Linked DNA regions of Prosthecobacter dejongeii. The protein of the gene in region 1 interacts with the protein of each later gene in a pairwise test. Links are inferred from orthologs where the notes say so. Each region holds a gene or a part of one and is shown on either strand. Other genes may lie near its edges. The genes, in order: HNQ64_RS05225 and purT.

Region 1 (15,857 bases):
GACTCCGCTCTCCAGGGAGAGCCGCTGCGCATCATCGCTCCGCAGCCTCTCACACGCCGTGAAGCCGTCGCGTTTATCGAGGCGACCTTGCTGCTGAATGGTTACGCCATCATTCCAGTGGATGCTACGACGGTGAAACTCATTCATCACAATGGCGGTAAAAGCCCTACGCCTGAGGGACTCAAAGTCTATAATTCCATCAAGGACCTGCCAGACAATGAAGAGCTGTGCCATTTTGTAATGCCTTTGGTGCACATCTCCCCGGACGAAGCTTCCAAGGCTTTTCAGCAGGTGATCAAGCTGCATAGCTACGGAGCCATCATGCCCATGAAAAATGCGGCGGCTCTGATCATCACCGAGAACAGCACCACCATCCGCAGCATCTATGAGATCGCCCAGGTGATTGATGTGCCGCCGGCAGAAATCGCCAATGAAATGATCAAACTGGAGCGCAGCGATGCTGAAAGCGTGGCCGAAATCATCAGCGAGATCTATGCTGAAGAGGAAAAAACGGAGGCTGCGCCTGCCCAGGCAGCCCCTGCGCCGCCCGCTGTGGCGGCCAATGGCAGTCGCGCCCCCGCAGTTAATCCCCTGGGTGCCGCCAATACGGCCAATACCAACCCCAGCGTGGCCCGGGTCAAAGTCATCCCCCATCGCCGCACCAACAGCCTCCTTGTCATCGCTCGTCCGGTGGATATCACCTACATCCGTGGGCTGGTAGATAAGCTGGATCAGCAGGCCGATGACGTGACCTTTCTGAAGCGCAAGCTGGCCTACCTGGACGTGGGCGATTTTTTACCCGTGGCCTACAATGCCCTGGCGAAGGATACCGACATCCAGAATGACGGGGCGGATGCCGCCTCCGGGGGGGGACGACGCAGCAGCAGCAGCCGACGCCCCACCGCCAGTTCCAATACCCCCTCCACAGATGCCTCACGGGACAGCTCCGGCCTGAACAACGCCTACGGGCAGGGTGGGCAAAGCGGTTTCGGCTTCAATGGGAATGGCCAGAACAGCCGCGCCGAGCGTAGCCTGCTGGATGATCCTGACGCTGTCTCTGCGCCCGAATCCCTCGTGGTGGGCAAGACCCTGCTCATCGCGGAACCGCAGTCCAATAGCCTCGTCGTCAGCGGCTCGCCCGAGCACATCGCCGTCATTGACCAGCTCATCCAGGAAATGGATGTGCGGCCACAGCAGGTGTACATCAGCACCATCATCGGCCAACTCAACCTGGGGGGCGATTTCAACTACGGTTTCGATTTCTTGAACATGCTGGATGATTTCACCCTGCGGCAGAAAAACGTCACCTCCCCTGGCGGAGGCACAGGGGTCGCTGGTGCTCTGGACATTCCCTTCAATCTGGAAAACTTCGGTACCGGTTCCATGAGCTTTTATGGCCAGCTCGGTTCACTCAGCCGCTACGTGAATGTCTTGGAAGGAAACAAGGACTTCAAGGTGCTGTCCAGCCCTAGCATGTACACCACGAACAATGGCAAGGCCGTCATTTCCAGCGGTCAGCGTATCGCCGTGCCCGTGAATATCCTTTCGAATGCAGGCATCAACAACATCGCTGCCACCAGCGCTAGCATTGACTACCGAGACGTGGTGCTAAAGCTAGAAGTGGTACCCCTGATCAATAACGACAATGAAGTGACCCTGCGCATCGCTCAGGTGAATGACAACATCGTGGGAGAACAGACCATCTCTGGAAACACCGTGCCCACCATCGGCACCCAAGAATTACTCACCACGGTGACAGTGCGGGACGGGGCCACCGTGGTCCTAGGCGGGCTCATCACAGAGCGGACGGGCAAGACTGAGCGGGGCGGTATTTTCCTCCGCCGCGTCCCTGTGCTGAAGCATCTTTTTGGCACCACGGAGAAATCCACGTCGCGGGATGAATTGCTCATCTTCATCCAGCCTAAAATCATCAACTCCACCGCCCATTTGGATAGCCCCAACAGCATCGAGGCGAAACGTTCTCGCATCATGGAAGAGACCCTACGTTTTGGCATGCCTCTGGAGGAGGTGCCGAGAGCCCAACCCGCAGGTAAATAGAACCCCGTGTTCCCAGGGCTACAGCGGCCATTTTCTTTTTGCATGTTCCGGGCGGCACGTGGCATAAGAAGGAACCCCCTCCTTTGTCTGCATGGTCGCGCTCCCCCCTCCCAGCCCCATTTCTTGGTTACGCTGGGCTGTTTGGGCGCTGATGATGGGCTGCATCGCCTGGGGATATGTGTTCTTGGCAGGACAAAAAATTGAGCAGGGCCTGGCTTCCCCTTTAAGCCCGCTGGAGCAGCGGCATTTGGCGTTGACCCAAGCCACGCAGGCGGATTTTAAGCCCGACTTCACCCACAGCGTCTCTGACCCGCTAAAAAAACTCGTCCCGCATCGCACCGATGGCCTTGTCCAGCCGCTTTGGCCCTGGTTAGCCGCGTTAAGTCTGGATGTCCAAAATTTAACGGGCTCCCTGCATGACCTTGCCTGGTTCCGCGTGGGTCTCACCCTGGGGGGCTTGATTTTATTGGGCTTGGTATGCGCACGCCACTTCGCCCTGCCCGCCGCCTTATTGGTCGTCGCCTTGACGGCTTTTCACGGGTGGCTAGGGACGGTGGCCACTTTTTCAGGGGCTACCCTTTTCCACCTGTTTCTTCTGCTCACCTGGCTGGCTTGTCTGTACGCGCTGCAACGGAATTCGCTGTGGGTTTACGGTTTGGTCGGTGGTTTTGGGGCCTTGGCCTACCTGTCCGTGGATCGCATCCTGCCCCTGGTCGCCGTATTTATCATCGTCAGTACCCTGCGAGCCCTCTGGGGCTGGATGGCGGCCCACTGGTGCACGCACGAAGGCACTTCCCTGTGGGTGCGGCGCAATCATCTGTTCGGCCTCCTGCTACTGGTCACAGCCGTCGGCTTCATCGCAGGTCCGCGCATGACAGAGGCCAATCGCCAGTTTGGCCATGCCGCCTTTCATTACACCGACTCGATCCGCTGGCTGGATCACCGGGAAGCTGCAGAAACCTGGATCGAGAACCACCCAGATCGAGCTAGCCTGGAAAAGATCCCCGCGCTTGCCCAGCCCAGCGCTCACTTGTACTTTCAAACTCACTCCACCCAAGAGGCCCAGCAGCGCCTTCTGGCAGGCGCGGCCCTCTTGTTAGGCCGCTTGAAAGGCCGTGGCGGAGAGGTGCTGGCCGTGCTTTTTGTCCTGCTATTCGCCTTCACCCTCGCCTGTCGTTTCTCGACCCCCAAGGCCTGCCATGCGGGTGAACGCCTGCATCCTGAGACGGTGCCCACCGTGCTGTTTTTAATCACCGCCACCCTGACCTATGGTGTCATTGCCGCCTGGGATGTGGCCGTCATGCCTGCCAATTACCTGCACGCCCTCACTGCGCCGCTTACCCTCAGTCTCCTCTGGGGCTGTGAAAGTGTGCTGCGCCGGGCCCGGCGGCGAGGGGCGAGCTGGCTCGTCAGCCGTGGTTATCAGATCACCCTCTGGCTGCTCCTGGCCATGACGTTGACCCAATTCTGGAGATCTGCCTTCGCTGCCGCCTGAAGCCTGCCTTGACTCCCCCGTGCCACGGGTAGAGTGCAGCCTTCCCCCCATGGCAGCTCGCAAGCCCACGTTCATCCTCTCCTTCGATTTCGATGGCACGCTGGTGCATCACGATAGCACGCCTGTGTTTCACCCCATGCTGGGGCAGATGATCCAGCAACTGCGCAACCTAGGTGCTGCCTGGGTCATCAACACCGGCCGTAGCCTCCCCCAGACCCTCCAGGGACTGGCTCAATACGGCATTTTCATGGAGCCTGACTACATCATCGCCATGGAGTGCGATATCTACAAACCTGGGCTGTTCAGCAAGTGGACCGACTTTGGCCCCTGGAACAAACAGGCGCGCAAAGCTCACGAGCGTTTCGTCAAAGACCACCAGGCCTCCCTAAAGGCCATCCGTGAAATGGTGGAGACCCAGACTCAGGGCCAATTCCTCGCCGGAGACTACGGGGAACTGGGCATCGTCGGCAGCAGTGAAGAGGAGTTGGACATGGTTTGCAGCTTCATTGATGCCCACATCCGGCAGTTCCCAGACATCGGCTACCATCGCAATGGCATCTACCTGCGCTTTGCCCACAGCGCCTACAGCAAAGGTACCGCCCTCAGCGAATTGGCCAGGCTGCTCGGGCTCAATGCCAGCCAGTGCTTTGCGGCCGGCGATAACCTGAACGATCTCTCCATGCTAGATCCCCGCCACGCCAGCATGATCGCCACTCCAGGCAATGGACTTCCCGTGGTCAAAGCCCACGTGCAGAGCCATGGCGGCTTCGTCGCGCAGCGATATGCCAGCGAAGGCATGATCGAGGCCCTCACCCATTTTTTTGGCACCGCCAAAAGCTGAGCTTCCTAAAGCTCGCCCACCTCTCACTGCCCCTTTTGAATGAACGCCACGTCCAACGTCCACATCGCCTCCAACATCCCCCTGCCTGCTCCGCTAGCCCTCGTCGCTGAGCTGCCTCCCACGGAAACTCAGGCCGCCTTTGTCAGCCAGGCTCGCACAGAGATTCGCAACATTTTGTTCGGCGATGACAAACGCTTCCTCGTCATCGTGGGCCCCTGCTCCATTCACGACCCCGAAGCCGGGCTGGAATATGCCGCCAAACTGGCCGCTCTGGCCCGCGAGCTAAAGGACCGCCTATGCATTGTCATGCGCGTTTATTTTGAAAAACCCCGTACCACGGTGGGCTGGAAGGGCCTGATCATGGACCCCGACCTGGATGGCACCTGCAACATCCCCGATGGCTTGCGTCTTGCCCGCCGCATCCTGCGTGATGTGCTGGAGCTGGGCCTGGCGACTGCCACCGAGCTGCTGGACCCCATCACCCCCCAATACATTGCCGATCTCATCTGCTGGAGCGCCGTCGGGGCCCGCACCACGGAGTCCCAAACCCATCGTCAGATGGCCTCCGGCCTATCCATGCCCCTCGGGTTTAAAAACGGTACCTTTGGCCATATCTCCCCAGCGGTAAACGCCATCAAGGCCGCCATGCAGCCGCAGACCTTTCTAGGCGTGAGCGAAGACGGCATCGCCTCCGCCGTCACCACCTCCGGCAATCCTGACTGCCACATCATCCTGCGTGGCGGCGAAGACGGCCCGAACTACGGGGCCGATGACGTGGCCGAGACCCGCGCTGCTCTGGAGGCCGCGAAGCTGAAACCCGCCATCATGATTGACGCCAGCCACGGCAACTGCGCCAAAGACCACCAACGCATGCCGCAAGTCTTTCGCGAAATCGTCCGTCAGCGCGCCGCCGGGGAGGAATCCATCATCGGCGCCATGCTGGAAAGCAATCTCGTGGGAGGGAACCAGAAATTCCCCCGCCCACTGAATGAGCTGACCCGTGGCCAATCCATCACCGATGCCTGCATGGACTGGGCCACCACCGAGCAAGCCCTGCGCGAGGCCCATGCCTTGCTAGGCTAAAAAGATCAATAATCGCGAGCTAGCAAGTAATCCGCCAGTTCGCGCAGGCGACCGCCGCGGTTGCCGAAGACAGCGAGGGCATCGTGCGCCACCTGGGTGAGGCGGTGGGCTTCCTCGCGGGAGGCATCGAGACCGATGAGTGCCGGGTAAGTGGATTTCTCAGAAGCGAGGTCTTTACCCGCACTTTTGCCCAGCTTTTCACTGGTCTGAGTGACATCCAGGATGTCATCAATGATCTGAAAAGCGAGGCCCGTGGCCATGCCGAAATCACTCAGCGCCTGCAATTCTTCCGGCTGACAGTCGGCGCTCATGCCGCCCAGTTTCAGGCTGGTGGTCAGCAGGGCAGCCGTTTTGTTTTCGTGAATGAAACGCAGGGACTCCAGAGGTAGTTTTTTCCCCTCCCCTTCCAGGTCGGCCACCTGGCCACCCACAAGGTGCAGACTGCCTGCCGTGCGAGCTAGCTCGGTCACCAGAGCACCCGCGTGATAACGCACCGTGATGGGCGTCTTCACCACCAGCTCAAAAGCCAGGGCCTGCAAAGCATCGCCAGCGAGGATAGCGATGCCATCTCCATACACCTTGTGGCAGGTGGGCACCCCGCGACGGAAATCATCATTGTCCATGCTGGGCAGGTCGTCATGAATCAGCGAATACGTATGCAGACACTCCACCGCCACTGCGGCAAACGAGGCACTTTCTTTGCTGCCGCCTGCTGCCTCCGCTGCCGCTAGGCAAAGGATAGGGCGCAAGCGTTTCCCCCCAGCAAAGATGCTGTGGCGCATGGCTTTGTGGATGGTGGCCGGGGCCGTTTCAGCGGAAGGAATGAGGCGATCAAGAACTGCATCCACAAAGGTGCAGCGATCCGTGAGGTAGGTCTTCAGGTCGGACATTAAAACAGGTAACAAGGGAAAACAGACAGGAGGATTCAGTGATGATTGCGCCGGAGATCCTCAGCCAAATGCTGGAAATCTCCTACCTCACACCATTTCACAAAGCGCTCTGTGAGGCGCTTCAGTTCATCCCATTCGTGACGGATTTTGGCGGCCTCAGGCTTGCTAATGCAGTTATCGGCAGCGGCTTGGCTGATGGCAGAAAGGAGATCCGCAAACTGTTGCACGATCTCCTGCGTGGCCGGCATCACCTCGCGCCCAGGCTGCTTGCCAGTGGGCGGGTTTTTCACCAGCACGCCTTCCGCCTGCTGGCAGAGCCACTGGATGAGGTGATCATCCCCCGTTAGCTCATAGAGCTGGCGCACACGGTCGAGGGGGTTAGAAGCTCCGCTACCGTCGTCTTCATCACGCTGCCCCCACTTGTAAACAAGCGACAGAGACACGCCCATTTTGGCCGCGATTTCTTTCACATGCCCTTTGTCTAAGGCCTGGCGGATGACTTCATGGGACTCCATGCGCTCTGTTTTTCACGAACGCAGGCCGCTTGGCAAGCTTGAATGCATGCACGCGGGGAGATTCACACCCGACTTCTGGCCTCAAGCCAGCTCTGCACATCCCCAGGCAGCCACATCCCCCATGCGGGCATAAACCTCCCGATTTTGAGCACTGTTTTCCAAAAGATCCTCGCAAAAACGCACCTGCCCTGGCTCAAACACCGTGATGAAACAGGATCCCCCAAAGCGGAAGTAACCCTTTTCATCTCCCTTTAAGACGGGCGTATCTGGCGCGGATGTATGGACCACGGAGCCGACACAAGTGGCCCCCACCTCCAGCAAAAGCACCTCCCCAAATGGACCCGTGGCTAAACGCGTGAGGTAGCGTTTATTCTCCCAGAAGATGCTGGGCCTCTGGAGAAAGGCGATGGGGCTGACGGAATAAAGAGGACCGTGAATCAACTGCGGTTTATCCGCAGTGCCTCCACAGGGAAAATGAAACCGATGGTAATCTGTGGGACAGAGACGGGAAATGAGCACGCTACCTTTTTCAAACCGTTCTGCGAAAGCGGCATCCCCAAGCAATGCAGGCAGATCAAAGCGCACGCCCTTGATGAAAAAATCCCGGCACTGAGACACGTCTGGAATGACAAAGTGGCGACCGTCTGCCGGGAAGGCCACTGCGGCGGGGTCTGCCACGATGGGCCGGGCCGAGGGCTTCAACTGACGATAAAAGAAATCATTGAAGCTGCCGTAGCTGCTCACAGGATCAGCAAACTCCGCCTCATCCACCCTGAATTTTTCAATGAACGGGCGAATGCGGGCAGCACTCTTCGGTTCATCCATTTGGCGCCCATACCAGTCTGAAAAGAGAGCCCGCTTCACCAGCACGTGCAGGGCGATTTTGCCCAGCGGATTTTCATAGACAAAGCGCAAGGGCCCTTCGCCATAAACGGCCTCCGTTTCCAGGCGTCGGGTCAGGCGATTGTAAAACTGGATGGGCGCAGCAGGCATGTTGTAGATACGTTTGGCAGACCATTGCCGCACCTGCCGCACCGGAGCAAATGTCTCTTGGCCCCAGGGCACGAATGTTGCATGGTGGAGGCCATGGCCGAGGACACCCCACCTCCGATACCCACGGAAAACAGCCGCCCCAGTGGTTGTGGGCGCTTTCTTGCCCTGGCCCTTGTGGGCAGCCTCCTCATCATGGGCATCATCGCCTGGAAATTTGTGGATGTGATCAAAGACGGCCTCGCCTGGATGAGCCAAGGCATGGTCACCCAAGACATCAATGAAACGTTTCGGCAGTCCGTGACACGCATCGTCTCGACTGAGGGTGACATCCTCGAAGTCGCCACCCTGGAAACGGATGAAACCGTGACCAAGTACGACATGAAGACGCTCTTTAACCAGACCGTTTATCTCGGCACCACCATCTCAGAAATTCGCACCCCCGTCGTTTATCGTTACCACATCCAGCTATCCGATGGCTGGAACCTACGGCTTGAGAACGGCCAGTGCATCGTCCACGCGCCCACTCTACGCCCCTCCCAACCCCCGGCCATCCGCACTGATCGGATGGAAAAGAAATCCGAATCTGGATGGCTGCGTTTCAATGCAGCGGAAAGCCTGGCCGAGCTGGAAAAAAACCTGACGCCGACGCTGGAGAAACGCGCGGGCAACCGCAGCCACCTCAACTTGATCCGTGAACCTGCCCGCAAGTCCGTGGCGGAATTTGTGAAAAAGTGGCTTCTCACTCAAACCAGCGCGCCCGTGGGTGAGGTGCAGAGCATCACCGTCATCTTCCCAGACGAGATCACGCCCGCAGGCCAACCCCGCACCTTGCCACCCACAGTCCAGGTGCCTTAACTTCCCGAGAGAATCTGATTCCAAAGGGCAAACAAACCATCCCATAAAAAAGCGTGCTCAATCTTTGCAGACTGAGCACGCTGAACCAGAACAAGGGCGGAGTTAACCGACCACCGTCAGATTAGAACTTGAAGCGAACGCCGGCTTGAGCACCGAAGACGTTGTCGAATGCTTCGCCATTATCCAGGCCTACGTTACCACCCACGAAGAGGTCCACCTGGGGAGCCACTTCAAACATGAGGCGAACGAACGCATTGTATTCAGAAGTGACGAGGTCATTGCTGTTGTAAGTCACACCGACGTGAGTTTCAAAAGCACCGAACTTCATGCGGAAATGTGGGGTCACATAGACACCCCAGTCATCGGTTCCGAGGTTGAAATCCGCCAGAGAAAGGTCGGCATAGCTAGCCCCCACTTCAGTGGCGAAGTGAATGTTTTCCGTCAAAGGAATGTAACCGCCGATGCCAGCATTGCCCTGCCAGTAATCGAAGTCCACGCCGACCAGATCGATGTCTGTCCAAGACCCGCGCAGGGCCAAATACAGATGATTCACTGGGCTGAATTCCACGCCGATACCTGCGCCGTGACCATCCACATCCACGCCGAGGAAATCGGCAGATGTGTAGTTATAACCCAGGGAAAGATTGGAATAAGAAATGAGGTTTTGTTCCACCACGGTTGGCTCGGGGGCCACCGGGGCAACGGGAGTCCCCGCGTAAACGGAGGCGGCAGCCAGCAAGCTGGTCAGTGAGGTGAGATAGGTTTTGGTCATGATCGTCTGAGTTGGTCGGTTTTGGGTTTAGCCCGCTACTGAAAAAATTTTGAACAGTCGCGGGACAGACATGATCTAATGAATCACGCCTGCATCCATAGGATCGCAGGAGGCATCCCTATCTGGATGTATCTTTTTATTGAAAAAGATCCGATTAAGCTGCGATGTGATCCACTTCCGGCAGACTCAGCACTGATAAAATGGTTCGCCGTAATTGATTCATCTCGATGGGTTTGATCAAGTGTGCGTGAAAGCCCGATCTGCGGGAACGGTCCACATCCTCCTCCATGCCATATCCACTGAGGGCGATGCCCCTCAACCCATGCTGGCTGCGAAGTTTCTCCATCAGTTCATTGCCGCTACCATCTGGAAGACCGAGATCACTGATGACTAGGTCAAAACGATTGGCCTCTGCCTCAGACTGGGCAGCCGTGATGGTGCCCACTGAGGTCACCCGGTAACCCGTGCGGATGAGCAGCCGCGTGAGTACCTGAAGCGTGGCCTCGTGGTCTTCGACTAACAAAATGTGTAGAGGTGGTACGCTGCCCATTTCCTCTGGCATCAGCGCTTGTGGAGAGTTCCCCATTTTACGTTCCCCACTGTTGCTGATGCCTGCTGGAGCTTCCGTGGCTCCAGGTAGCTCCACAATGAAAGTAGATCCGCGATCCGTCCCACCGCTCTCGGCACTGATGGTGCCCTGATGCAGGTCCACAATCGCCCGAGCAATGGATAAACCGAGACCGAGCCCCCCAAAGCGATGTTCCCCAGATTCATGCGCCTGCTCAAAGGGCTGAAAAATGCGTTCAATGGCGCCTTCCGTGATCCCGATGCCCGTGTCCTTCACCTCAATGCGTAGCCGCGGGGTTTCGCCTGGCTCACCCTCATCCCGTGTGCGGATGGTGATCTTTCCACCTTTAGGGGTAAATTTCACCGCATTGCGCAGCAGATTCCAAATCACCTGCTGAAAGCGCGAAGGATCTGCCATCAGGCCACATTTCTGTGCATGAAACTCACGCTCTAGCACCAGTCCTTTTTCTTGGGCATCATCTCGCACGATCTCCATCGCCAGACTGATCAAGGAGTGGGAATCACACAACTGAGGCCGCAAAGGCAGCTTCCCTTTGGCGATGCGAGTGAGGTCTAACAAATCGTCAATCAAGCGAGCTTCCAGACCGATGTTGCGCTCGATCATGCTGAGCTGCGAACGCACCTCCTGTGGCAGGCGCTCATCCTCACTCAAAGAAGTCGCTGCCATCAGCACCGGGGTGAGCGGTGTCCGCAATTCATGGGACAGAGCCGCCAGGAAATTATCCTTGGCACGGCTGGCCTGCTCCAGTTCACGCGCGCGCTCCGCCAGCATCTGGTGCCAGTGCAGCGTCTCCACCATCAAGCCGCACTGGGCTGACACCCATTCCAGCGTGCGGAAGTTATCCTGCGTCCAGTGCATCTCCTTTGTGCTACACACGAGCAGCACCCCATGGGTAGCGCCTGCCATGCGCACCGGCGTCGCCAGCACGGAACGAACGACACCTTCCGCCATGAACGGCGCTGCCAGCTCCGGTGCCTTCACCAGATCCGTCACATACGCGGTGCGGTCTTCCTCTAACACGCGCCCAGCGAGAGAACTCTCCAGCGGCCACGCTTTTGGCAGCTCCGTCAGCGGGCCTACATAGGCCTGGGCCACGAGGTCCAGCATGTCTCCATTCCGCTGCAAAAGCGCGACGGCCACGGCAGGTTCCCCCACCACCTTCAAGGTTCGCTCGCAAAGGCTATTCAAGGACTGTGCCTGCGATTCCTGATTCCGCGTGGCATCTAACATTCCCTGCAAAATATCTTCGCGATTGCTCAAGCGCTGGTTGGCCTCCACCAACTCCTCATTCTGCCGAGAGGCCTCCTCCGCCTGCGATTCGATCTCTTCCTTCTGCTGCTCCAGCTCCTCGTTCTGGGCTTTGATCTCCTCGTTCTGCTGAAAAAGCTCCTCCGTCTGCGCTTCCAACTCCGCATTCTGCGCACTGATCACCGCATTCTTTTTCTCCAATCGTGCACGCAAACGAATGATCCCATGAATCATTGAAGCCCCGACCACATTGTTAAAAATCGTGGCGGCGAGAAACCACTTCTGCTCGTCTGGACTCAGCACATGATCGGGTAGGATCCAAAACGTCTTCGCGATGGAAGCCGTGATAAACATTCCTGCCATGGCCCAGACTTGCCAGGACAGCCGCGTCCACACACACACCATCAAAGGCACCACGTAAGTGAGAGGCAGCACCATCTCCCGAAAAACATAAGTGCGGATGTAAATCCAAAGAAAGCCAACCGCGAAAGCAGCCAGCGTGGCAGGTAAAAGAGTGGGGCGGGACAGGCTCATTTTCCGTGCTTTCCTTTCTTCTGATAAAGGCATGGGGCCACACGGATGAGCCCGAGACCCGGCGGTGGATAGTCTGCCTTGCCCACCATGAGATAACCCCCAGGTCTCAACTCCGCCACCAGGCTTTGCCAGACCGGGTAAGCCGCTTCACGTTCCAGATAAATCGCCATATTTCGCCAGAGAATGAGATGCCAGGGACCTGACTCCGCCCCAGCAAAAAGATCCGCCTGCTTCCACCGGATCACATCCTGCAGGTCCTGCCGGATGAATGCGCCCATCCCATCCCGGCGGAAGTGGGCGGCCCTCACACGTTCAGGCAGGCGCTCCATCTCCTCATGGCGGTATCGGCCCGCCTGGGCGCGGTGGATAGCATCCGCACGAAAGTCCGTCCCACAAAGCTCTGCCTGTGGCAAAAAACCCATCTCAGCCATGAGGCTAGCCATGGAGTAAAGCTCCTGCCCATCGGAGCAGGCCGCGCTCCAAACACGGATTTTTCCCTGCGCCAAGCGCCAAGCATCGCTCAACACTTTCCGAGTCTGCTCAAAGACATCTTGGTCACGGTAAAAATCCGTCACGCCTAGAAGGACCGCGTTGAGGATCTCCATTCGCGCCTCAGGGGACTGCCGCAATTTAGCAATCGCAGGCCCGACTTCATGCACTTGCAAAAAACGCAAGCACGCCGCCAGACGTCGCTGCAAAAAACTGAGTCGGTAGGCTCCTCTCGGTAGTCCTGTCAGCTCAAACAACTCGCCAAAAAAGAACTTCGCCTCCTCGCTTTCAACCTGTGTCCCTGCGATTCGCTCTGGCACTGCCGCGCGAAGCTGGGTCACCCTCCCGGTTTTCGGGAGAGCGATCGTTCCTTCAAAAAACAAGTAAGCAGACATCGTTTTAAAGATAGAACCAAGCGGACACTTTCGGGTCACCCTCCCCAGTCTGATATAAGTTGCAAATCATATCCAAAATCTTGGAAGGCATTCCCGCAGCCGCTTTAAATCTTCATCCGCCCCTCCTCCTGGCGTTTCATCATATCGCGGATCTCCGTCAGTAAGGCCACGTCTGGAGGCATCGCCGCCGGGGGTTGTTCCTTTTTAAGCATCAAGTCGAGCAGCTTATTCGTCGGCTTCACAATGAGGAAAAAAACGATCATGGCCGTGATCATAAAACCCACGGTTGCCCCCACAATGGAGCCGATGTCTAAGAGCACCGGCACCAGTTTTTCAGTCTTCACTTCCTTTCCGTTCACTTTTTCGGTGATGGTGGTCATCCGTTCCCAGATTTTAAATTTGAGATGGGATGTGCCGAGATCGTTGCCCCCAAAGATGGCCAGGACCGGCTCTACGATGCCCTTGGTAAAAGCTGTGACGATGTTGTTAAAGGCCGAGCCGATGATCACACCCGTGGACAGACTAACCACATTTCCCTTCAGCACGAATTTTTTAAATTCATCCAACACAGGAGGGGAAGCGAAGGGCGGCATTCTCATGGGCAATTTTTAGAGTAGAAAGGCTCCTTTTTTCCAAAAGAGGAGCACCATGCCATCGCATGCCATCATGTCGCTGCGTGTATCCATTTTGTGGCAAAACACAGTTTCTTGCACGTCCGTTCGCCGTCAGCCTCCCGAATATTGAGGAGAATGAATATTCCTCCGCATTCGTTGACTGGTAAAGTTGCTCTCATCACCGGTGCAGGCTCAGGCATTGGCAGGGCCTCGGCCATCGCTTTATCACAGGCGGGGGCCTCTGTAGTCCTGGTAGGTACCACCTTGGCAAAGCTCCAAGACACCGAAGAACACATCCGTCAGGCAGGCGGGCAGGCCCTGTCTGTAGAGGGCGATGTCGCCTCCGCCAAGGACATGCAGGCAGCCATCCAGGCCTGCTCTCAGAAGTGGGGACGACTGGATATCCTGCATCACAATGCAGGCACGAACGGCACCTGGGCTCCCTTTGAAGATCTCCAAGAAGCTGAGTGGGACGCTACACTTAACACCAATCTCAAAGGCACCTTCCTGACTCTCAAACACTGTTTCCCACTTTTACGGGCGCAGGGCGGGTCCATCATCGTCACCGCATCTGTCAATGGCACTCGCATGTTTAGCAATGCTGGAGCCTCTGCCTATGCCTGCTCTAAGGCAGCTCAACTAGCCTTGGTGAAAATGCTCGCGCTTGAATGGGCTCGCCATCGCATCCGTGTCAATGTCATCTGCCCAGGCACCATTGACACCGCCATCCATGATGAAACCGAGCAGCGGGATCTGGACCGCATCCGCATTCCGGTGGATTTTCCTCAGGGCAGCATCCCTCTCAAAAAGGGCGAGGCAGGCAGCTCTGAAGAAGTTGCGCAGCTTGTTTGGTTTTTGGCCTCAGAACTTGCCAGCCACATCACAGGCACGGAGGTATTTATTGATGGCGCACAATCTTTGATCGAAGGCTGACTAACCAACTTTATGTCATCATGAAAGATTTCTTCGCTCAAATGGCCTCACGGGCGGCACGCGCCTTGGGTCACCCTTTTGCTTTCTTACTCGCCACCGCTGTGGTCATCGGCTGGGCATCTCTAGGGCCCTCCCTCGGCTACTCCGAAAACTGGCAACTCGTCATCAATACGGGGACCACCATCATCACCTTCCTCAGCGTCTTTCTCATCCAGAACAGTCAAAATCGTGAGTCTCTGGCCATGCAGTTGAAACTCGATGAAATCATCCGGGCCATCAAAGATGCACGCAACGAGATCATTGATCTCGAAGACCTTCCTGAAGAACAGCTCGAAAAATTGGCCGCCCAATTTCGCCGCGCAGTTCCAACAGAAAAAACATCTTCCGCAACTTCCCAACAACCATGAATTCACACCCCCTGTTCTCCCTGGTAGCAGGCTTGCTTAGCACGCTGCTCATGGTCTCCTGCGCCGGATCAAAGTCTTACCCGCCACTCGCCACCGTGCCTGAGGTGAATGTCCAGCGCTATGCGGGGCATTGGTATGAGCAATTTCGCCTGCCCAACAGCTTTCAAAAAGACGGAGCCAGCGCCGAAGCCCAATACACCCTCCTTCCAGATCAAAGCCTGCGGGTGGTCAATACTGAGACGCGAGCAGACGGCCGCCAGAAAACCGCCACTGGTCGCGCCACCGCAGTGTCAGGCAGTAGCAATGCGCGTCTCCGGGTAAAATTTGAAGGCTTAGCGTCTCTGGCCCCTGCGGCGGAAGAAGGCAACTACTGGATCCTCCAGCTCGCTCCTGATTACTCCGCCGCCTTGGTTGGCACCCCAGACCGCAACTACCTGTGGCTGCTTTCTCGCCAAGCCAATCTCCCCGATTCCACCCGCCAAAAGTATGCTGATGAAGCGCGCCGACTCGGCTTTAACACCACGCGTCTTCTTTACCGTCCCCGTTAATTTTCACCTTTAAATTCTCACCCTATGAATCCCCACGCCCACCAAGAACCCACTCCCGAACAGGCCCCTGATCTGGATGAATTGCCCATCCATCAACCCGATGAATTCGAAGACGTGCCTCTTCCCCGCAAAGTCACACGTGAAACGGATGCCCTCAGTGACCAGGAAGACCTGAACCATGGCGACGAAGGCATTGATGACCCCGCACCTGAGACCGACGAAATGGGCGACTGATTCACGCTTTAAACAAAAAAGGCGGGCTCCAGATGGGGCCCGCCTTTTTTTTGTTTTCGAATCCACTCAACGCAAAAAGATCACAAGCAAAACGATGAGGAGAATGAGGCCACCGCTCGGGTAATAGCCCCAGCCTGAACTGTAAGGCCAAGTGGGCAATGCACCGATCAAAAGCAAAATCAAGAGAACGAGTAAGATTGTATTCATAGTTAGGCAGGGGTTTCACTTTGAAATCGCTTTCTCTTGGCGCATTGGATGCCACACCCAAACCAAATAAAAAATGACTGCGACCATTGAGCGACTAACAAACGATCTAGTTGTGTTATGAAACCCTCTCTCGGTAGTAAACATGTGGCGATCTTGG
Region 2 (15,764 bases), on another replicon or contig:
CCAGGCTGAAGGCCAGTTTGACCTCATCCTCCTCCTGCCAGATCGCCAGCGTGAAAGCATCCTCTCGGACTTTGCTCACGCTCACGAGCTCTTGGCCGAAGGCGGCACTCTCGTCGTCGCCCTGCACAACGACTGGGGTGCGAAACGGATGGAACAGCACCTAGCTGAAGTCGCTCCCGAGGTCAGAACGCTCTCCAAAAATCACAGTCGCGTCTTCTGGGCCACTCATACCTCCCCCTGGAAGACCGATGTCCTCGCGCAGTGGAAAACGAATGGCGCCATGCAGCGCATCCTTGAAGGAAAGTTCTGGTCTCAACCCGGTCTCTTTAACTGGGACCGCGTGGATGAAGGCTCCGCCCTCCTTACCCAGCACCTCCCTCATTCCTTGAGCGGCGCCGTCGCAGATCTTGGCTCAAGCTGGGGTTACCTCAGCGATCACATCCTCCGCCACTGCCCGAATCTCCGCAGCGTGGACATGTATGAGGCCGATGCACGCGCGCTAGAATGCGCCCGGCGGAATACCGGGCTCGTTCCTGTGCCTGTGCGCCCGCGCATCCTGTGGAAAGACGTCACTCAAGGCGTTGGCACTGCTTGTTATGACACCATCATCATGAATCCTCCCTTTCATGATGGCCGTGAGACCAACACCATGCTGGGCCTCAAGTTCATCACCGTCGCTGCCCAGGCCCTCCGCACCACGGGAGACCTCTGGCTCGTCGCCAACAAACACCTCCCTTATGAGAACCTCATGAAGGAGGCTTTCGAGCATCAACGGACCGTGGCCGAGACCCGCAATTTCAAAGTTTTGCACGGCAGCAAACCCACACTGGTGACGCGGCAAGTGAAGAGAAAACCCCGTCGTTAATTTTTCGTTCATGAAAATGCAAAACTCTCTTGCAAACATCGTCAGCAGGTCTTAACTCCACGCCCGCACGAAAGTGAATGGGTAGGTGCCCGAGTGGTTAAAGGGGGAAGACTGTAAATCTTCTGGCTTACGCCTACGCTGGTTCGAACCCAGCCCTGCCCACCATTTTCTATCCTGCGGAAAGCATAAAAAAGCCCGACTCAATGAGTCGGGCTTTTTTGTTATTTGGGCTGATTGAAGGCCCAATCTGATTACAGGCGAATGTCCATGGCCTGGGCTGCGCGGTGGGCTTTGGCGCGGGCTTCATCCACATCCGCTCCACGGGCCAGAGTCACGGCCATGCGGCGCTGACCACTCACAGTGGGTTTACCAAACAGACGCATTTGAGTATCAGGCTCTGCGAGGACTTTATCCAGAGAGCCAAACTGGACCTGGGAGGAATCCCCTTCGACAAGCACCGCGCAGCTCGCGCTCGGGCCATGCTGGTGGATGTTAGGGATCGGCAGGCCTAGGATGGCTCGCACGTGGAGCGCAAACTCCGAAAGGTCTTGGGAAATCAGGGTCACGAGCCCGGTGTCATGAGGGCGCGGTGAAACTTCGCTAAAGATGACTTCATCGCCCTTGATAAACAGCTCCACGCCAAACAGACCTCGCCCGCCTAAAGCCTCCGTGATCGCTCCCGCCATGTGCTCTGCGGCGGCCAGGGCCTTCTCACTCATCGGGTGCGGCTGCCAGGACTCACGATAGTCACCTTTGATCTGCGTGTGGCCCACCGGGGCACAGAAAGAAGTGCCTCCTGCATGGCGCACGGTGAGCATGGTGATCTCATAATCAAAGTCCACAAACCCCTCGACGATGACTTTGCCTTTCCCAGCACGACCGCCCTCTTGAGCATACTGCCAGGAGTGAGCGATATCGGCCTCCGTCTTAACCACGCTCTGGCCTTTGCCGGAAGATGACATGATGGGCTTCACCACACACGGCATGCCGATTTCTGCGATGGCAGCACGGAATTCCTCCTCCGTTTGTGCAAAGATGTAGGGAGAGCTTTTCAGCCCCAATTCTTCTGCGGCCAGACGGCGAATGCCTTCACGATTCATCGTCAGCTTCGCCGCACGGGCCGTGGGTACGACGGTGAAGCCTTCGTTCTCCAGTTCCAACAGTGTATCCGTGGCGATGGCCTCAATCTCAGGCACGATGAAGTTCGGCTTTTCAATTTCAATGAGACGACGCAGCGCCTCGCCATCCAGCATGGAAATCACATGGCTGCGGTGCGCCACCTGCATGGCAGGGGCATTGGCATAACGATCCACCGCGATGACCTCGCAGCCGAGACGTTGCAGTTCAATGACGACTTCTTTGCCCAGCTCACCCGAGCCGAGGAGCATGACTTTCGTTGCCGTGGAGGAAAGAGGGGTACCGATGCGGGACATGCCCCCATTTTGGCCGGGCATTGCGCCACGTCAATTCAGGGACACAGCTCCGAGTGAAGGAACCACCACTTCTTCGCCTTCTTTCAGCTTCCGGTCCGCAGGCAGTTTATTCATCTCACGGATTTTTTCAGGTGTGGTGTTAAACAGGGCCGCCACGGTATTGATATCATCTCCACGCTCCAGTCGGTAAGCCACGATACCTCGACGATTGCTGCTGGTGGGAGGGGCCGGCTTTGGCAGCGGCTCATACGCTGGCGCAGGGGCCAAAGCAGGTGCTGGTGATGGCGAAGGGGCTGATGGCTCAGGCTGGGCCGCCATCAAGCTGGCTCCAGGAAGCGGCACCGTGTCTGAATCAGCAGCCGGATAAGTAGGGGATGGAGGCGCCGGGCGGGCAGCACCGCCACCAGGGATGATCAAGCGCTGGCCAGGTTCGATCAAATTGGAGTTCTTCAGTTTGTTCGCCGCAGCGACTGACGCGGTCGAAACCCCATGCATCTTAGCAATCGCGCCCAGGCTTTCGCCTCTTTTCACCAAATGCGAACGTGAAGATGGAGCCGATGCCACTGAAGATCCCGCAGAAGCACGTTTCCCCGACGAATTACTCCCCTTTCCTGGAATGGTCAGCCTTTCGCCGACCAGAAGGCGGTCTGGGTAAGCGGAAGGATTGGCACGAGCAAGCGCATCTTGAGACACCCCATGAGCATGGGCTATTTGTGAAAAAGTATCTCCAGGCCTGACCGTGTGAGAGCTAGCTGAGTTCGATTCTGCAAACACAGCAGCATTCCCATGCCCCGGAATTCGGATCGTTTGCCCCACTGAAATGGTCTCACCTGAAAGGCGATTGGCGGACTTGATCGCATTGATGCTAGTGCTGTGTTTATCAGCAATCCTCCAAAGCGTATCCCCAGGTCTGACGGTGTAAGTCTTCCCTGTTTCAGGCAGGTAGCTCTCCCCGCCCTCAATGGTGGTCATTCCCTGACCGCGCTCGAGACTGCTAAGACGACGATCTTGGTGAGCATCGTTTTTTTCCAAACGCGCCACCTTGGACTCGAGGCTCACAGGCTTGCTTTGCGTGTTTTTGGTCACACTGCTCTTAGGCTTGCTCACACTCGCCCCCTTGATCGTCGGTGGTTTGTAGCTAGACGGAGCTTGGTTGGGGGGAGGAGTGCCAAACCCAGGTTGGTAACCCTGTGTTCTCGCGGGAGCAGGGCCAGCAGGCAGCCGGGCCTGAGGGGTACGCTGAGTGGTGCCAGGTGGCACGTAGGCAGAGCCTGGCTGCCGATAGTATGGCTGCTGAACAGCACCGGGTGCTCCAGGGCTCTGGGCCTGCGCCAGAGAAACGCTGAACATCAAGGCCAGAATGGCCCAACGAGGATGCTTCGCAAAAAAGACGGCAGGCTTCGCTTTCATGATTTATATTTTAGTGAATATAATAGTTCAGGCCAATTAAATATTTTAAAAATTTGAACAATTTTTGAAAAAGACTTCCTCCAACTTTTCTGTTCTGCGAAGCCGCCCCCTGTCGAAGTGGCTACGTGGCGCAGCATCATACCTGGCGCTGGCAGGTGCTTTTGCATCAACCGCCTGGCTTTCTGCGAAAATGGAGAATTTGCCTAGCGTGAACCTCGGCCCCTGGGATTTGGAGAAAATACCGCTGGTTGTGGTGGATGCCGGTCATGGTGGGCATGATGGCGGTGCGGTGGCGGGGGGAACTCTTGAAAAAAAGCTCGCTTTGGCTTTGGCACTCCGCCTGCGGGATGAATTGATCACCCTGGGGTTGAGAGTCAAAATGACCCGGGATTCCGATGTTTTTTTACCCCTAGAAGAAAGGGCTGCCCTGGCGGACGAATGGCAGGCTGATGCCTTCATCAGCGTGCATCTAAATACCAGCGCCAGCCCCGAGGTGCACGGCATTGAGACTTATTACAACGAGCGAAAATCACTCGCTGCGCAAAGAGCGCTGCAGGTAAAGTGGTCACTCGCGAAAGGTCCCGTGCAGGATCTTCGCGGGCGCAGACTGGCTGAAAGTCTCCAGCGTCATGCTTGCCGTGGGACCGAGGCCGTGGATCGTGGGATCAAGCAAAGGAATTACGCTGTGGTCAGTCAGACTCAGGTGCCCGCAGCCTTGATCGAATGCGGTTTTCTGACCCACGAAGCCGAAGCAGCATCACTCAAAAATCCTGACTACCAAAAGAAACTCACACTGGCGATTGCTCGAGGCATGGCGGAGTTTTTGAAAATTCAAGGCAGGTATCCTCCGCATGGAGTGCTCTTAGACTCCCAAGAACCCACCGAGGAAACTCCCGAAACGGCAGCTCCCTAAGCTGAAAAAAACAGAGTTGCACTGGCACGCTTACCGCCACCTGATAAAGCTCTGTCTATCGCCTGATAATCCATGAACGCCCCTTTCCGCCAAAGACTGCTCTGGACGCTCGTCCTCGCGCTAGGCGTTTCCGGGTGGCTGTACACCACTTTTGCAGCCGTTCACTATACTTGGAATTGGGAAAAGGCCTGGATTTACCGCTCCCAGCTCATGTGGGGCTGGGTGACCACCCTGCTAGTCTCTCTGGGAGCAATCATGGTGAGTATCGTCGTAGGATTCACCCTGATGCTAGGTCGGCGCACACGCATCCTACCGCTGCGCCTCTTCTGCACAGGCACGGTGGAATTGCTTCGCGGGTCCCCTTTCCTAGTCCAGCTTTTAATTGGTTATTACATCATCGCCACCGCCTGGAAGATCAATGATCCCTTAGTGGTGGGGACGCTTCTGCTAGGCTTGTTTGAAGGGGCATACCTGGCAGAAATCTTTCGCGGAGCCATCGAAAGCATCGGCGCGACCCAGCGTGAGGCCGCCCGCGCGGTGGGTTTTAGCAAGGTGCAGATGTATCGCTATGTCATCATTCCCCAGGCCGTGCGGCGTGCCCTACCTGGCACGACAGGGCAGCTCGTTTCTCTGATCAAGGATTCATCCCTGCTCTCAGTGATTGGCGTTGAAGAACTGGTGCAGAAGGTCAAAATCCTGAACAGCAGCAGCTACACAGCCCTGGAAGGTTACCTGCCACTAGCAGCTGCCTACCTCATCGTCACGCTGCCCCTTTCCTGGTATGCCGGCCGTCTTGAGAGGAGGTTCGCCTATGAAACTTGAGACACGAAAGGTCGTTAAGCGTTATGGCGACTTCATCGCTCTAGATGAGGCCAGCTTTCAAACGGGTGACGATGCCCGCGTGGTCGCCCTTCTTGGGCCCAGTGGCGGGGGGAAGTCCACTCTACTGCGCGTGCTGGGCGGCCTGCTGGTGCCCGAGGCCGGAGAGGTCCGGGTGAATGACCAAATGCTTCCTCAAGACGATGCTGCAGCCCTTCTGGGCCTCCGGCAAAACGGGTTTGTCTTTCAGGGCTACAACCTTTTCCCTCATCTCACCGCGCTACAAAATGTCACCCTGCCCCTGACCGTCGTGCATGGTCAGCCAGCAGACGCAGCCCACCGACGCGCCACGGAACTGTTAGATCGCCTGGGCTTAGCCCAGCATCTGCATAAACGCCCAGCGGAACTCTCTGGCGGGCAGCAGCAACGCGCCGCCATCGCCCGCGCACTGGCTTCCAAACCAAGACTCCTTCTTCTGGACGAACCCACCTCTGCGCTGGATCCCGTCATGACAGGAGAGGTGCTGGACGTCATTCGAGAACTGGCCCAAGAAGGCCAGCAAATCGTCCTAGCCACCCACGAAATCAGTTTTGCCCGATTGGTGGCGGACTGGGTGGTATTCTTGGCACAGGGAAAAGTGGTTGAATCCTGTTCTGCTGTTAAGTTTTTTGACGACCCCTCGTCATCCTATGCGAAGGAGTATTTGACGGCCCTGACGAAATATCGTTGAATGGGAGGCGGGGTCACTCGGTCGAAGGCTGCATGGCAGCTAGATTGAACGACTCACGTCTAAAAAGTATCAATGCAAGTAACGTTCGTGACGAAAAAGGGTATTGCCTGCTGACAAGGTGATAATTCCGATAACAAACGCTTGCTAAATACAAGGCTAATTATAAAATCCATATAGATGCGCCCTCTTTCAGAATCCAGTACGGGTCTTAGTCTTTGGCAAAACCCTGCCAGACAGGGGCCTTTTCATCTCAGCGCTTTTTTAGCGGATGCCGCCGAACGCACTCCCACGACCACTCTGACCGTGGACGGCATGGAATTCACGTGTGAACAGGCTTGGATGAGTGTGCTCCGCATCGCCACCTGGCTGCAACAGAATGGCGTTTCCCGTGGGGACAAAGTGGTCACCGTGTTACGCCACAGCTCGGACCTGCATTTGATCACTTTGGCAGTGGCACACATCGGTGCCGTGGTTTCTGTGATCTCTCCGCAGATCCGCCAAGAAGCTTTCAAATCCATACTAGAAGAAGCTGAACCAGTTTGCCTCTTCCTGGAAAAGACCAGTCATCATCTCAAAGCCATGGCTGAAAACATCCTGACGGTCTGGATGACGGAAGGACTGAACGGCGGCGAATGGGACGAGGCCGAATTCAGTGAAGTAATGAATACACGTCCCGCATGGGGCATGCGTTTCCCTGGAAAGTCCGAGGATCCTGCGTTTTTGGTGTTTCCCTCCAGTGGCGTGGCACAGTCTCACGGCATTCTGCTTTCTCACGAAAAAGTGCGTCACATGCTTGCGGCCCAATCGGGTAGAGAAGAAGGCATCTTTTCTCTTTTCGTAGACTCACCGGCGTCATCCCCGAATCTCGCGGTCCTAGAAGCCTAAACTGGCGAGGCTAAATGGTACACGGAGAGGGATTCGAACCCCCGACCAACTCGGTGTAAACGAGCCGCTCTACCACTGAGCTATCCGTGCCTCGCGGGATGGGATTATTCGAGATGTGGAGCGACTGCGCAAGGGCGAATTGTAAGATATTGAAGACTGTTTCTTCGAAGATGCTGTTCGATCAGAAAACAGTGAGTGAAAATCTCCAGACTGATGGGTGATTTTAGGCTAAAAGGGGTTCTTTCAGATGTTTGCACCATCTTTCTCCCTCACATTCCCCGCTCAATGGCTGGCGCAAGCTGCCAGGACCTGGCCTGAACAGGTTTTCATTTCCGGGGAACAGCCACTGACGTTTTCTGAAGCCTACCAGGAGGTGAGCCGGATCGCTGTTTGGATGGAACAACGAGGCATCAGAAGAGGCGATCGTATCTTGTTAATTTTGCCAAATAGTGCTGAGGCGGTGTTGATTCTCTTAGCAGCACTTCAGCAAGGGGTGATCTTTTCTGTCCTAAGCCCACAGTTACAGCCGGAAGGGCTGCAACGAATCATTTCCCAATGCGGCCCGAAGGTCGTCTTTTTAGATCAAAGCACAGGCCATTTGCAGGGGACCGTTTCTCCAGACCAGGCGGTCTTTTTAGAAAATGTAAAGTGGCCTACCATTGAGGATGTGGACAGCCCGTCCCCCGCCGTCTTGCAGCCTGAGGATATCGCCTTCTTGGTATTTACCTCTGGCAGCACGGGTACCCCGCGTGGAGTCATGCTCACCCAAAAAAATGTAGGCTTTGTCTGCCCGGCTATTCTGGCACGGCTGAAATACAGGGCAGAAGACTGCATCGGCCTCTTTTTGCCCCTGGCCTTTGATTACAGCCTTTATCAGATTTTTTACGCCTGTCTCACGGGTGCGCGTTTGTTCATCGGCCGCCCCGAAAAAGTGGGGCCAGAGCTGCCCAAGATTTTAGCCCGTGAAAAGGTGACGGTGCTGCCGGGGGTGCCGACCGTGTTTGCGGCTTTGATCAAGATGCAGCGGTACCGCCCCACCTCGCTGCCATCACTGCGTATGATGACCAATACGGGTGATCACCTCCCCAAGGCCTACATTGACCACCTGCGAGAGCTTTTTCCCCAGGCACAAATTTTCCCCATGTTTGGCCTCACGGAGTGCAAACGAGTCTCCATTTTATGCCCTGAAGAATTTGAAACCCACCCTGAAAGTGTGGGGCGTCCGCTGGATGGAACGACGGTCTTTGCCGTCAACGCTGAAGGGGAAAAACTCCCCCCAGAGCAATCTGGAGAGTTGGTCGTTCAAGGGCCCCATCTTTCACCGGGTTATTGGGGAGCCGAAGAAGAGACTGCCAAACGTTTTCGCGAACTGGCTGGCACACGTAGCCTATTCACGGGTGACTATGGCATCGTGGATGCTCAAGGTTATATCACGTTTCATTCGCGAGGTGATTTTGTCATCAAACATCGTGGTACCCGCTTAAGCCCTGCTGAGGTGGAAGAAGCCGCCTGCACGATCCCGCAAATCATCTCCGCAGGCTGCGTGAAAGATGACGAACGGGACCTGCTGTGCCTTTTCCTGGCCACCACGGATGATACGCTTACGGAAGCGGGAATCCTGGCTGCCTTGGCCACGCGTCTGGAACGTGGCAAGATCCCCGACCGAGTTTACTTCCAGCCTGATTTGCCCCGAACGACTAACCAAAAGCTCGACCGCAAAGCGTTGCGTCGTTTGCTGACCACCGTGTAACCTTTCATGGACGCCCCACTCCTTCGTCTAGCCGAACAATTCGAAACACCTTTTTATGCTTATGACCTCGCCGAGGTCAAAAGGAGAACTCAGGAGCTGCGGGAAAGCTTGCCGGAAGGAGCCAGACTGCTGCACTCCTTCAAAGCCAATCCCCTGCCCTCCATTGCCGAAAAAATTCGCCTCGAAGGCGGCACCGCAGAGATCACCTCTGAAGGGGAATTGCAGGCAGCCCGACTCGCCGGCCATGATATGAGAGAAGCGCTTTACGGGGGGCCAGGAAAAACGGTAAGTGAAATCACTTCCGCCATGGCAGCAGGGGTGCGGTGGTTTTCGTGCGAGTCATGGAGAGATCTGGAGCGCATCTCCGCCGTGGCCAGTCTGCGTGCTGCGGATGCCCAGATTCTGCTGAGAGTGAACCCGGCAGAAGCTCCACAGGCCCGCCTGGCAATGACGGGGGTGGAAAGCCAATTTGGATTCGATGAAAGCCTCCTGCTAGCAGCAGGGGCCCGGGAAAAACTGCAACTTCCTCATGTCAAAATTCGGGGGATTCACGTCTATTTCGGCACTCAAGTGGCATCAGTCGAAGCCCTGACCCAAAATACCCAACGAGCCATAGAAACGGCTGAACGATTGGAGAAGGCCCTGGGCTTCGTATGCAGTGTGGTGAATGCGGGCGGGGGTTTTCCCTGGCCCTACGCTAACCAGGGATCCCCCCCTGATCTGCAAGGGCTCAGAGGGGCACTTACTGCCGTCTGGGAAGCCTCCCCACTTCATGAAACCGCAGAACTCTGGTTTGAGGCTGGGCGCTATCTATGTGCAAGCGCAGGGACGCTTGTCTCGAGAGTTTTGGATGTGAAACCTTCCCGCTCACGCACCTTTGTGGTGCTGGATACAGGCATTCATCATCTGGGGGGGATGGCGGGTCTCGGCCGCATCCCACGCAGTTCAGTGACTTTTCAAAACCTCAGTCGGCAGAGCGAAAACGAAGTCACGGCTGACATCGTGGGCCCGCTCTGCACTCCGCTGGATAGCCTGGCCCGAGGTCTAAAAATGCCCGATGTGGCCGCTGGCGATTTGCTTGCGGTCCCCAATGTTGGCGCGTATGGACTGACTGCTAGCCTGATTGGTTTCCTCAGCCATCCTGCTCCCGCTGAAATCGCCTATCTGGACGGTGAAGTGGTACAGGTGTGGCAGTGGCGGACCGGTCACCAGCAGCTTCAGTCCTGATTTGACTTTTCCTTGATAGCTACCATGTCCGATATCGCTCCCCGTCTCCTGGCCCTGCTACGCCCTCACCTGCGCATGCTCGCACCCGAGGCTCCTATCCGCCTTGAAGATGATCTGGGGAAGCTGGGGCTCGATTCACTGGAGTCCATTGATGTGCTGATGGAGATCGAAAGTGAATTTGGGGTCATCATCCCCGATGATCAAGTAACGGTGGATACACTCGCCACAGCAGGGAATCTACTGCAGGCGATTGAAGCCCAGATGGCGACCGCTTAGTGAGCAGGCCCTGCTAGGTCAGCCTACCGCATTAGAGGCCGAAATCGCCCTCGGCCATCACAGTGTGCTTGGCGACGTCTTTGAGTGCAGGTGGACAAGCATGAAAGTGGCTGACAAGAGCTTCATCCCGGATCAAAGCCCGCACGTCCAGCCAGTGCTCATCTTGAGGAAAACCGATCAACGATAAAAGATGGGCCGGGGGCCCAGGTAAATGAACCTCTCGTGAAATAAGTGCCCCCACCAAAGCGGCGAGTTCTTGGTTGTCTGCCTCCGTGGAGAAGGATTCCAGCAGCATCCACAAGTGGATGCCACGGCGGGAACGGCGGGTCAGCCATAGGTAGGAAGTCAGGCAGCCTTCTGCATCCACCACGCCTAAAAACTGGTGCTCGCGAAGCCTGGCTGCGGCGTACCAGCGCAGAGTCTCAAGGCAGATCCACTTTTCCAGCCGCCCGCTTTGCTGCCACGGACGCTCCAGTTGACGGACGTCGTTCACATTGGTGGTGAAGCGGTGACCGGGCTTCAAGGCTGGCCAAGACTGGCCAGTGAATCGGCCGAAAAGTTTACCCCAAAAACCGAGGGGTAACATCTGCCGACGGACCTTCAGTTCCCCGATCCACCCCAGGCGAAGGATCAAAGCCTGCACTTCAAGGCTAGGGGTGGAGTCTAACAAAAGGTGCGTCTTAGCCAGTCGCTGCATCTTCAACGCCATGGGCAAAGCCGCATGGCGAAACCCCTCTTGCACAACCCAGCTTGTGGCGATGAGGGCTGGCACAGGCTGGCCAGCGAAGGCATAGCGCACAGGAATAAAGCCCAGAAAACCAACCAGCCGACCAGCCGCTTTCAAAACCCAGCCGCGCTCGGCCGAATCACTGGCATGGGGATTTTCATCCCACCAGTGTTTCAACCGCTGTTGCCAAAGTTCCTCAGAAGGGCCGTCGGGTAATTCCTGGCACAAAAAAGGCACTAACTCTGCCCGCGCCGAGACGCTGTCAGTGTAAGGCTCAATGTGGCAGGACATAGCCTCCACTATGCCTAACCCAGAGAAGTAAACAACTTACAAGCCTAAATCTCCTTCTGCCAGCACGGTGTGTTTCGGCGCGTGAGACAGGTCTTTAGGCAGCAGAAAGTAATGACAGACCTGCTCTTTCCTGCGGATGAGAGTCGGCATTTGGGCGAGCCAAGGCTCATCCCCAAAATCAGTCACCGTCAGCAAGCGCCTCCGGCCTGGAAGCCGATCTGGCTCATGCACCAACGTGCCCAGCACAGCCATAAGTTCCTCGGGAGTTTCGCGGGTGGTAAATGTCTCGACCACATCCCAAGTTGCGATGCCACGGCGGCGGCGTGCGGTGATCAAAAGATAGGAGCTCAAGACCCCTGCTGCATCCACCGCCCCGATGAAGTAGTGCTGGCGCATGGGCGAAAGGCAATACCATTTCAGAGAGTCCACCGTCGTCCATTTTTCAATCCGATCTGCTTTCTGGTAAGGGCGCGCGAGGGAGGTCACTTCATTGAGATCGCTCACGATCTTCATGCCCGATGCCAGGGCTGGCCAGGGTGGCTGGCCATTGAAATAACCTAATTTGCCTAAAGCCACGTAGTGGCAAGTCACCTGCGTTTCCCCCCGCCCGCCCATTTTGACCAAGGCCGTCTGGATCTTGGGCAAAGGGGTGGAATGGACGATGACGTGCTTCTGCATGACCTCGCGCTGGTTGAGAAACATCTTCGCAGCCGCTTTGGAGTGCTTTTCATCCACCCGAAAACTGGTGGCGTACAGGCCCGGGACTGGCTGTCCCTGCCACGCAAACATAGCGGGAATAAAGCCGCCAAACCCCACAATGTCTTCCCCTGCAAGAGCCGTGTAGCCGAGATGCGAGTCTGCCTCGCGGTGGGGGTTTTTATCCCACCAAAATTCCAAACGATGCAGCCAGATGCTGACGGGTGTTTCCGGCCAGGAGACATGGAGATATGCCGCGAGTGCATCACGCGTCACAAGCCCATCATGGTGAGGAATGACCTGGGTGTTTGAAGCCATCGTTTTAATCTGGCTTAAAACGGAGTTTTTGAGATAGAAAAAATGCTTCTAACACAATTCTTACATCTTACGCCAAGGTCCTTCAGCCACATCTATGTGAACTTCGGTAAGCTAAAAGGCTCTTCTTGGGTGCCGTCATTGAGGCGTTCAGGATGCAGGCCTAACTACAGATGCTCAGAAGTCAGGATTCTCATCCATGCCAAAGTTACCCGCGCCTATACGACCTAGGGCCGAAAGAGGGGGATCGTGCTTGCTTACTTTTTGACTGGCACGGCGATGGAAATCCCCAATTCGACGGTCGGTTCACGCTCATCTTCCATGGGTATTGAGGTGGTGCGCCCACCTTCAGCCACCAGATTGAGCCCGACTGAGGACAAAAGCCCCCGGCTGGCATCGTATTGCAGAGGCTCGCCAGAAAATGGATCCACCGGGAGAGACAGCAGAAAGGTGGGAGTAAGATCATTCAACTGACGAGGCAAAGTCTGCTTTTCCGCCAAGTAACGCCTGACGGCAAAAAGGCAACGCACCAGCCCATGCCTAGCCTGGGCCAGGCTGTGTGCTTCAGGCAGCTTCAAACGAGGGGCAATGCGGTCACTGAAGTAGGTTTCTCCGCTGGAATTTGGGTGGTAAAAACGTGGCTGGGTCAGACGAATGCGGCGGCTAGGAGAGGCTGAAACGGAAAGCCGCGTGTATGGGGGCCTGCTGATCTCATCTCGCAGATCACGAAAAGCGGAGGCGAAGAGGCTAAGCGTCTCGTTCACTTTAAAAAAAAGGCGTCCAGGGCGCTGATGAAGGCGGCCTCCAGGCATGGTATCTAGCAGTTCCCCGCTGGCAGGACCGAGCAGCAGTTTCTTCTCATGTATGTAGTAAGCTGCGCAGGCTTGACGCAGGAGGTCATCCTCTGGCTGGCACTGGCTGAATTCTTTCTGAAAGCGGGCTAGCGTGGCGCTATCCAGCCGGGTGGCTTTCAAGAGCTCGGCCAAAATCTGAGCGGCAGCAGTTTGCAGCTCTAGCCCCCGATCCATGTAACCTGGCCAAGCCCAGACATCCTGCAAACGCCGGGCTATTTCCGCCAGATCAATGGCCGCGACAAAAGCAGGCTCCTCATCCCCACGCCGGGCGAGGTAAGAGGCCTGGGCCTGCAAGAGAGTCCCTACATTTCCCCAACCTGAGCGGGAACTGGCATCTTCACGATACCAGTCCGAGTGATGAGGATGCCAGTCATAGTCCTCCAAAAGATCTCGAAGATTGTCTAAAGCGGTGCCATTGACCTGCATGTAGGTGGCCAGTGAAGGCGTGTCCCAGGCCCAAGGTGGCTGTGTGCGCAAGGAGACGTTCTCCACAGGAACGATCGAGTCCAAAAAGGCTCGCAGTTTGGTGGGTGCCTGGATCACGGGTGTCTGGTCCACAGCCATGACAGGGCGCAGATCCTCATCCGATTCGCGCGGCGAATCATGCAAGTAAATCCAGGCTAGGAGGGTAAACCCTAAGGTGCCCAAGCTCAAAGAGATCAACGTGCCCCAAGACTGACGATGAACACGACGACGGAGCGTGCGCTTTCGCCGGCGCTCTGTTGGATGAGGGTGCTCAGGATCTGACTGAGGAGCCGCAGGTGGGAAGAGAATCTCTGGATCAGCCGCGAGCGGAGAGACTGGCTCTGGCACTTTGGGCAATGCAGTGGGCGCTTGCTTTTTCGGAGGCACTCCCGGTGGCCTAAAACGCATGTCTTCTGCCACGAGGTTGGCGACTTTTGTTTCGGTCGCGGGAGCCGGGGCTGGCGGAGGTGGTCTTGGCTCTGGAGCTTCAAATCTCAAGACGGTGCCATGAGCGGCAATGTCAGGAACATGAGCGGGCTGAGCCTGTGAACTGGGAGTGAAACGCGGGCTTTCCAGTGCCCCTGGATCAACCAATGGAGTGGCGGAGGATCGCGTGGAATTGGACCTCTTTTCGTTGGCATAGGAGGGAGGGGTCCACTCGCTCTCAAAGCTCCACGGAGAGTCCCAATCATCCTGCGGAACATTCCACGACATCGCCCCCAACTCAGCGCGGGCTTTAGAGAAGCGTGGATGGTGACTCATGCAGACAGAGAGGCGGTAAGCTCAATTCTCAACCGGAGCTAACTCCAGCCCAAAGAAGTCCAAAAAGACCTGGCGATAAACGGCCCGTTTAAATTTGGGCACCCAAGACATCTGGAATTCTTCCGGCTTGATCCAGCGCCAGTGGCTGAACTCCTGATGAGTGGCGGCGAGATTGACATCGCTATCCTGACCCAAAAAACGACAGCGGAAATAGCTCTGCTCCTGGCCACCGTAGATGCCGTATTTCAGGCGACCTTTGGCAAAGGCATAACGGTAACCATCGCGACGCTCGAGCAGCATCACTTTATCTGGGGTAACCCCGATCTCCTCAGCCATCTCTCGATACATGGCGGTTTCTGCATCTTCGCCATCGTCAATGCCGCCCTGAGGGAACTGCCAAGCCCCAGGAATGTTGATCCGCTCAGCGACAAAAATCTCATCCTGCTCATTGGTCAGGATAATCCCGACATTGGGGCGATAAAGGATGGGAATGGTGATGGGCGTGGCGTGACTTTCAGACATGGGGCGGCACAGAATACGTCCTTAAGGCCTGCTGTCACCTAGGGATCCATCAAGCAACGAGATGATACCGCCAAGTGCCAGCGAAGCGCACACTGTCAGGTTCGTCTGAGAGGGCGGCCATGGCCTCGCTTATCTTTCCAGGCAGGCTAGGAAGTTTCAGATGAGGGCGGATTTCCACCAAAGGCTGGAGAACAAATCGACGCAGATGAAGACGCGGATGCGGCACCGTGAGGACGGGATCTGTGCTGACATAATCTCCCGCATAAAGGAGATCTAAATCCAATGTGCGAGGGGCATGGTGGGCACGCTCAGGAGGGCGCCCCATCAGGGACTCGACTGCGACCAAATGGGCATGTAGCTCCACAGGGGTGAGTGGCGCCTGAAGCTCAATCACCGAATTCAAAAAAGCCTGGGTTCCAGGCGCACAATCCACCGGCTCCGTTTCATACAACGAAGCACCCGCCAGGAGCTGGGCCTGAGGGATGCGATGGAGGAGATGCGCCACCCCCTGCTCCAAGTTCGCACGCCGATCTCCCAAGTTGGACCCCAGGGCGATGCCAAAAGCGATAGCGGACATGAAGGGGGAAACAGCGTGCTGTTTACTTCAGTCCGAGCACGTCCTGCATGTCATAAAGACCGGCGGGTTTATCGGCCAACCAACGAGCGGCACGTACGGCACCGCCTGCGAAGGTATCACGGCTGCTAGCTTTATGAGTGAGTTCCACACGCTCGCCCACATTCGCAAAAACGACGGTGTGATCTCCCACGACATCCCCACCGCGCAAGGCGTGGACGCCGATCTCCTTCGGCGTGCGGGCCCCCAC

Evidence for each region.
Region 2: the proteins of HNQ64_RS05225 (region 1) and purT interact in binary tests that used the Escherichia coli proteins (3 or more experiments, as listed by UniProt). The link is inferred for Prosthecobacter dejongeii from one-to-one orthologs.

Annotation. Positions count from the first base shown.
Region 1 is NZ_JACHIF010000001.1:1,317,262-1,333,118, reverse strand. Bases 4,426-7,318 are described here. They hold HNQ64_RS05225 (polyprenyl synthetase family protein), read right to left. Parts: upstream 6,368-7,318; coding sequence 5,483-6,367; downstream 4,426-5,482. Other genes in these bases: HNQ64_RS05215 (phosphatidylserine decarboxylase), read right to left, coding at 6,964-7,318; HNQ64_RS05220 (helix-turn-helix domain-containing protein), read right to left, coding at 6,403-6,882; HNQ64_RS05230 (3-deoxy-7-phosphoheptulonate synthase), read left to right, coding at 4,434-5,477. In the rest of the region: HNQ64_RS05245 (secretin N-terminal domain-containing protein), read left to right, coding at 1-2,058; HNQ64_RS05240 (hypothetical protein), read left to right, coding at 2,150-3,553; HNQ64_RS05235 (HAD family hydrolase), read left to right, coding at 3,603-4,394; more of HNQ64_RS05215, read right to left, coding at 7,319-7,947; HNQ64_RS05210 (hypothetical protein), read left to right, coding at 7,969-8,730; HNQ64_RS05205 (hypothetical protein), read right to left, coding at 8,852-9,502; HNQ64_RS05200 (hybrid sensor histidine kinase/response regulator), read right to left, coding at 9,657-11,873; HNQ64_RS05195 (CheR family methyltransferase), read right to left, coding at 11,870-12,757; HNQ64_RS05190 (MscL family protein), read right to left, coding at 12,862-13,350; HNQ64_RS05185 (SDR family oxidoreductase), read left to right, coding at 13,507-14,304; HNQ64_RS05180 (low affinity iron permease family protein), read left to right, coding at 14,325-14,711; HNQ64_RS05175 (lipocalin family protein), read left to right, coding at 14,708-15,259; HNQ64_RS05170 (hypothetical protein), read left to right, coding at 15,284-15,493; HNQ64_RS05165 (DUF3309 domain-containing protein), read right to left, coding at 15,560-15,700; HNQ64_RS05160 (type 1 glutamine amidotransferase domain-containing protein), read left to right, coding at 15,818-15,857.
Region 2 is NZ_JACHIF010000009.1:68,446-84,209, forward strand. The notes cover bases 208-3,007. They hold purT (formate-dependent phosphoribosylglycinamide formyltransferase), read right to left. Parts: upstream 2,299-3,007; coding sequence 1,117-2,298; downstream 208-1,116. Other genes in these bases: HNQ64_RS18495 (class I SAM-dependent methyltransferase), read left to right, coding at 208-865; HNQ64_RS24190 (muramidase family protein), read right to left, coding at 2,329-3,007. Outside these bases: more of HNQ64_RS18495, read left to right, coding at 1-207; more of HNQ64_RS24190, read right to left, coding at 3,008-3,708; HNQ64_RS18515 (N-acetylmuramoyl-L-alanine amidase family protein), read left to right, coding at 3,899-4,621; HNQ64_RS18520 (amino acid ABC transporter permease), read left to right, coding at 4,694-5,443; HNQ64_RS18525 (amino acid ABC transporter ATP-binding protein), read left to right, coding at 5,433-6,170; HNQ64_RS18530 (AMP-binding protein), read left to right, coding at 6,348-7,055; HNQ64_RS18540 (class I adenylate-forming enzyme family protein), read left to right, coding at 7,303-8,805; HNQ64_RS18545 (type III PLP-dependent enzyme domain-containing protein), read left to right, coding at 8,812-10,032; HNQ64_RS18550 (acyl carrier protein), read left to right, coding at 10,057-10,308; HNQ64_RS18555 (hypothetical protein), read right to left, coding at 10,340-11,326; HNQ64_RS18560 (hypothetical protein), read right to left, coding at 11,363-12,340; HNQ64_RS18565 (hypothetical protein), read right to left, coding at 12,595-14,418; HNQ64_RS18570 (RNA pyrophosphohydrolase), read right to left, coding at 14,440-14,940; folK (2-amino-4-hydroxy-6-hydroxymethyldihydropteridine diphosphokinase), read right to left, coding at 14,990-15,517; dapB (4-hydroxy-tetrahydrodipicolinate reductase), read right to left, coding at 15,540-15,764. UniProt on the Escherichia coli protein: Involved in the de novo purine biosynthesis. Catalyzes the transfer of formate to 5-phospho-ribosyl-glycinamide (GAR), producing 5-phospho-ribosyl-N-formylglycinamide (FGAR). Formate is provided by PurU via hydrolysis of 10-formyl-tetrahydrofolate.